DNA from 2 places in the Moheibacter sp. genome. Region 2 is predicted to be linked to the other one. Evidence: riboswitches for the same ligand, from Rfam matches in the RefSeq annotation. Region 2 holds a riboswitch; the other holds the start of a gene.
The links. A riboswitch is a leader RNA that binds a small molecule or an ion and turns the genes downstream of it on or off. The one in region 2 is predicted to bind S-adenosylmethionine.

Region 1 (3,424 bases), on a different contig from region 2:
CGCTCTTCGGTTAATTAAATCCAAAGTTCGACCGGGAGTTCCGACGACGATTTGCGGGTTTTTCTTCAGTCCGTTGATTTGTTTTTGTGCATCAGCTCCTCCATAAACAGATTGGATCATCACATTTCCCAAGTATTTGGAATAAACTTCCAAATCTTTGGTGATTTGCAAACAAAGTTCACGAGTCGGACAAAGAATGATTGCCTGAATGGTACGGCTTTCCACACTAAGTTGATCCAAAATTGGTAATCCAAAAGCAGCGGTTTTACCGGTTCCGGTTTGCGCCAATGCGATTAAATCCTGTTCGGAACTTAAAATTTGAGGAATTGCCTGTTGCTGAATAGGCGTAGGTGCGACGAACCCAAGTTCGTCAATGGCTTTTTGAATCGCAGGATTCAAGCCCATTTCTTGAAATGTTGTCATTTTAATTTTTTTAGCCGGTAACTGGTCCATTTATCCTCGCACCGGAGATTTTTGTTAAAAATCGAATGCGAAAGATGAAATCAAACGGCCACGCAGCCTATCAAACCCAAAATGAATCTTTTACATTCGTGTTTTCCACCCGGAAAACGGGCGCAAAATTACAAAATTTATTTTAATTATATTTAAATTTAAAAAAACAAGCTTCAGATTTTATTGAATTCTATATTTATACTTCAGAAGTAAGGATTGTGAATGTCAAATTTAGAAAATCTCTTTGATCTTATATTTCTGATTGTTGAATTCCACTTCATCACCGGCTTTTGCACCTTGCAAAGCTGCATAAATAGGCGCATCCACATTTAGTCCTATGTATTTTTTTCCTTCATGATCAAACATTGTGGCCGAAATTCCGATGAAGAAATTCAGAGAATCGGTTAGCACCAAAGCGCCTGGTTCCACTTCTGATTTAGCGTCAAAATCTAAATTTAAAAAACTGTCCAAAGCCATTTTTGCGCGATTAATACGAATTTCTAAACTTTTTGCTGATTCTCGGCTTTGGTCTTGTTTAGAAAAATCTTCGGGATCAAGGGAAGATTCTTCATCCAAATCTGCCGCTTCTGAATAGGTTTCATACATATCTTTCAAACCTTTCAGCTCTTCTTTTTCGATTTCAATAATCCGATTTTTAATTTCTTCTTTTAACGACATAATGCTTAATTTTTAATAAAATTAGCTAATATTGTCTGAAATAAAAATGTCCCACATCAGAAAAGAATTTATTATGAGAAAATTTATCTGCCTTTTTATCTTAAGTATATCATTAACAGGGTTTTGCCAAGAAATGACAAAAGAAGATTATTCACCTTCCAAATGGCGTTTCGGTGGTGGATTGGGTTTGGGATTTGGGAGTAATGGGTATTTTGGATTTGCCATTTCTCCATTTGTCGGTTACGAAATCATTCCTCAACTGGAAGGTGGACTTACAGTGGGTTATCAATATTCAAAATGGAGCGACTCCAAACAAAATCTTTTTAACGCGGGGCCTTATTTAAATTATTATCCGATTCCTTCACTTTTTGCCCGTGCGCATTACGAATATTATACGGGAACCAACGAAATCGAATATGAATTTGAGTCCGATAATTTCAAATACAATTTTAATGAATCAGCGCTTTGGTTGGGTGGTGGTTATCGGACCACCGGAAAAGTTCAGTTATACGCAGGTTTGATGTACAATGTTTTGTACGATAAAAGTTCCAGTTTATTCTCCACCGGATTGCGACCTATTTTGGGCGTAAGTGTTGGGTTTTGAATGAATTGAAAATGAATTTAAATATCAATTATAAAATTTTAACTAATTTTTATTCAGGTAATTATATCATAATTTAAAATTTTAACAAAAATATATTTGGAAATTCCATTATTTCGAAATTAAATTTGCATCCGAGAAGTTCATACAAAAATTGTCTTATCAAGAAAAGCTGAGGGAAATGGCCCAATGAAGCTTTAGCAACCTGTCTTTTGACAAGGTGCTACATCCATCCGCCGCATGGCAGAAAGATAAGTGAAGTAAAGTTTAGATTATAATTACAAAATATAACGGACTCTTCTGACTTATCAGAAGGGTCTTTTTTTTGGACTTTTTCTGAAGCTGCTCTTGATAAGGTTTTGACAACAAGTAACTAAAAAACACAAATATCATGAGCAGAATTACAGACATCATTCATTCCGTCCCTGTAGACGAATTAACAGGATCGATTTCCGTTCCGGTTTACCAAACTTCCACTTTCGTTCAGCAAGCGCCGGGTGTGCACAAAGGCTATGACTACGCCAGAAGCAATAATCCCACAAGAAAGGCACTGGAGAACATCGTTGCGAAATTAGAAGGCGGCGATGATGCCTTTGCATTTGCGACCGGTCTGGCAGCCATAGATGCCGTTGCCAAGCTACTTTCCACCGGAGATGAAATCATCGCGGTGGACGATATTTATGGTGGCGCTTATCGGTTGTTCACCCATATTTATGAAAAATTAGGGATTAAAATCCATTATGTGGACACGACCGATGCCGAAAACATTTTGGAATTCATCAATGAAAAGACCAAATTGATTTGGATCGAATCCCCTACCAATCCGACTTTAAAAGTTTCGGACATTCAAAAAATTTCAGAAATCGCAAAACCTTTCGGTTCACTTCTCGTGGTGGACAATACGTTTGCGAGTCCTGTCGCCCAACTTCCTTTTGAATTGGGTGCCGACATCATCATCCATAGCGCAACCAAATACCTGGCAGGGCATTCCGATTTGGTTGCCGGTTTGGTTGTGACCAAAACCAAAGAATTATCAGAAAAAATAAAATTTATACAAAACGCCACCGGAGGAATACTCGGCCCGTGGGATTGTTTTTTAGCCATTCGTGGAATCGAAACGCTTGAATTAAGGGTCAGACAACAAAGCGAAAATGCAATCAAAATTGCAAAATATCTGACAACGAGGCAAGAAGTGGATAAGGTTTATTATCCCGGATTAACTACACACAAAAATCATGAAGTTGCTAGAAAACAACAAAACGGGCTGTTTGGCGGCGTGGTTTCCTTCAGTCTGAAAGATGACACAGTGGAAGCTGCCAATCAATTTGTTACATCCACAAAGTATTTCAAGCTCGCCGAAAGTTTGGGTGGTGTCAAAAGTTTGCTTTGCCATCCGGCACAGATGACACATGCTTCCATTCCGAGAGAAAAACGCTTACAATCTGGCGTTCAGGATTCTCTGATACGACTTTCCTGCGGAATTGAAGATGTAGAAGATTTGATCGCAGATTTGGATGCAGCGTTGAATAAAAAAGAAAAGTTGATTTTTAAGGAATGCTAACCAATGATTGGCCGAAGAATCACACAAATATTAAATAAGACTTCCTCAGTTAATTAATAACGTAATCGGCCAATTTTTAAAATGATAAGAAATGAAAAAACTTAACATCGGTTTATTTGGATTTGGTGTGG
Region 2 (3,424 bases):
TTTTTGGATTTAGCTTCGCCTTTTACATTTTCCGCAAATTCAATCAAACGCTCAGTGGCATCTTCTCTTTTATTCAATACAACATCCTCTACCAATTCGAGCAAATCTTTGGGAATATTGTCATAAATCTCCAGCATTTCCGGATTCACGATTCCCATGTCCATTCCATGGCGGATTCCATGGTACAAAAACACCGAATGAATGGCTTCGCGAACGAGATTATTTCCACGAAACGAAAAAGAAGCATTGCTCACACCGCCGCTCACCAAAGCTCCCGGCAGATTTTCTTTGATCCATTGGGTGGCTTCAAAAAAATCGAGCGCATTTCGGCGATGTTCTTCCATTCCGGTTGCTAAAGGGAAAATATTGACATCGAAAATGATATCATTTTTTGGAAAACCAATTTGATTGACCAAAATATCATAAGAACGTTTACAGATTTCAATTCTTCGTTCCAAATTATCGGCTTGACCGTCTTCGTCAAACGCCATAACAATCGCTGCTGCCCCATATCGACGGATTTTTTTGGCATGTTGAATGAATTCCGCTTCGCCTTCTTTCAGACTGATGGAATTCACAATCGCTTTTCCCTGCACATTTTTCAATCCGGCTTCCAGAATTTCCCATTTCGAAGAATCAATCATGATGGGAACTTTTGAAATATCGGGTTCAGCAGCAATCAAACGAAGAAAACGAACCATCGCTTCTTTGCCATCGAGCATTCCTTCGTCCATATTGATGTCGATGATTTGGGCGCCTCCGTCCACTTGGTCACGGGCAATTTGCAAAGCCGCTTCAAAATCGTTGGCTTTTATTAAGTTGAGAAACTTTTTGGAACCCGTCACATTGGTTCGTTCGCCCACGTTGATGAAGTTCGAATTGTCTCGTATGTAGAGCGGTTCAAGTCCGCTGAGTGTTAGTTTTAAATTCATTTTTTTTAATTTACTTCTCGGCTCGAAGTGACAAAAGTAGGGTCAGTTCGAGCGGAGTCGAGAACTTTTTATACCAATTCCGGCAATTTTCTCGGTTCAAAATCTTTTGTAAAATCTGCAATGGCTTTGATGTGCTCGGGTGTGGTTCCGCAACATCCGCCAATGATATTTACCCAGCCGTTTTCAATCATCGGTTTGAGATTTTCCAACATGATTTCAGGCGATTCATCATATCCGCCAAAAGCATTGGGCAATCCGGCATTCGGATAAATACTTACATAAAAAGGTGCGTTTTCCGATAAAATTTCGACATAAGGAATCATATCGGTTGCGCCCAAAGCGCAATTCAAACCAATGCTCAACAATGGAATATGCGAAAGTGAAATCAGAAATGCTTCGGTGGTTTGTCCCGATAAAGTACGGCCGCTTTTGTCGGTGATCGTGCCGGAAGCCATCAGCGGAACCTGAATTCCCGTTTCGTCCATCGCTTCCATTATTCCAAAAAAAGCAGCTTTTGCGTTTAAAGTATCGAAAATCGTTTCGACCAAAATCGCATGGACGCCGGTTTTCAAAAGAGAAGTCGTTTGTTGTTTATAGGTTTCCACCAATTCGTCATAATCGATGTTCCGAAAAGCCGGGTCATTGACATCGGGGGAAATCGAAGCTGTACGATTGGTCGGGCCTAAGGAACCTGCTACAAACCGGGGTTTATCGGGAGTTTGTTTGGTAAATTCTTCCGCAGCTTCCAAGGCTAATTTCGCGGAAGCAACGTTTAATTCGTCCACTAAATCGACCATGTCATAATCGATCATAGAAATCCGGTTGGCGTTAAAAGTATTGGTTTCGATGATATCGGCTCCGGCTTTCAGATAATCCAAATGGATTTCTTTGATGATTTCCGGTTGAGTGATGGAAAGCAGGTCATTGTTTCCTTTCAGCGACTGATGAAAATCTTTGAAGCGCTCTCCTCTATAATTCTCTTCGGAAAGCTGATGGCGCTGAATCATGGTACCCATGGCGCCGTCGAGAATGAGGATTCTGTTTTGAATGATTTGAATTAAATCTGTCATTTGGTTTCATGTTTAAGGTTTAAAGTTCCCAATTGGAATCTCCAAACAATTAAAAATACAATCTACCTTATGAAAGAAATATGCGAAGTAATTCTTCCCTTATCTTTTCCCGGCTTCGCCAAGATAGGATGTAGCACCCGACTCAACGGGTTGCTAAGGTTTCACAGGGCCTAATCCCTCCACCTTTCTCAATAAGGAAGAACAAATGTATTGATTAAATTTTGAATTAAACAAAAAATATTTATCTACTATATTAAAATTCAATTTGAAAAATTAGGTTTCCCGTTTTACTTATAATGATTCGATTGAAATTTATTTTATGTCAGTTTTTAATTTCTTCCTGTTTTAAGAATTTTCCATTTTTTCTAACAAAAAAATAGACTCCAGCAGGTAATGAAACCCTACGAATTACAAAACTCACAAAACCAAGAGTTCTACCAATCAAAAGCTAAATAAAATATTTCTTTTTTTTCCAAATTCTAACTTCCAAAATTAATCCCGAACCCTTACTTTTACAATCAAATAAAAACCAATGGCCTCAGGAATATTTGCAGTTCTGGACGATATCGCTGCCTTAATGGACGATGTAGCCGTAGCGAGTAAAATTGCAACCAAAAAAACAGCCGGAATTCTCGGTGATGACCTTGCTGTAAATGCTGAAAAAGCAACCGGATTTCTTTCTTCACGCGAAATCCCGGTTCTCTGGGCCATCACAAAAGGTTCTTTCGTCAATAAACTCATCATCGTTCCCATTGTTTTATTGCTCAATGTTTTTCTTCCCGTTGCCACCAAAATTGCACTGATTATCGGTGGATTTTATTTGGCTTACGAAGGGATAGAAAAAATCATCCATTATTTTACACATCGTGAAAAAAAGGGCGAAGAAGTCATTGATGAAAATACCGAAGACAACCACGAAGCCGAAAAAACAAAAATCCGTTCGGCCATTGTGACCGACTTTATTTTGTCGGTCGAAATTGTGATTATCGCACTCAGTACGGTTTTGGAAGCACCTTTGGCAACGCAAATCCTAACGGTTTCGGTAGTTGCTATTCTGGCAACGATCGGGGTTTATGGAATTGTGGCACTTATTGTGCGGATGGACGATGCAGGATATAAACTCATCAAAAGATCGGGCGAAAAAGGATTTTTCAATGCTTTGGGAAGTTTTTTGGTAAAAGCACTTCCAGTTGTAATCAAAGCCTTGGGGATTATCGGAACCATCGCTTTGATTTTGGTTTCTGGCGGAATTTTCGTTCATCAGATTGATTATTTCCATCATCTTTTGCCTGGTTTGCCGTCCATCGTAAAAGAAATTGCATTCGGATTGATTGCAGGGCTTTTGACTTTCTTTTTGGTTTCAGGTGGAAAGAAAGTTCTGAGTGCTGTCAGGAATTAACTTTTCATAACTGACTAAAAACA

Region 1: it holds a riboswitch for S-adenosylmethionine, as region 2 does, so the genes downstream of both, WBF63_RS03210 (trans-sulfuration enzyme family protein) here and WBF63_RS10630 (homocysteine S-methyltransferase family protein) in region 2, are expected to answer to the same signal.

What each region holds. Positions count from the first base shown of each region.
Region 1 is NZ_JBATWT010000008.1:69,427-72,850, reverse strand. It holds gene WBF63_RS03225 (DEAD/DEAH box helicase) at 1-423, opposite strand, end outside; gene WBF63_RS03220 (hypothetical protein) at 685-1,131, opposite strand; gene WBF63_RS03215 (hypothetical protein) at 1,265-1,735, shown strand; SAM riboswitch class I at 1,889-1,990, shown strand; gene WBF63_RS03210 (trans-sulfuration enzyme family protein) at 2,124-3,293, shown strand; gene WBF63_RS03205 (homoserine dehydrogenase) at 3,385-3,424, shown strand, end outside.
Region 2 is NZ_JBATWT010000024.1:33,292-36,715, forward strand. It holds partial or broken gene metH (methionine synthase) at 1-941, opposite strand, end outside; gene WBF63_RS10630 (homocysteine S-methyltransferase family protein) at 1,001-2,002, opposite strand; SAM riboswitch class I at 2,099-2,200, opposite strand; gene WBF63_RS10635 (DUF808 domain-containing protein) at 2,535-3,401, shown strand.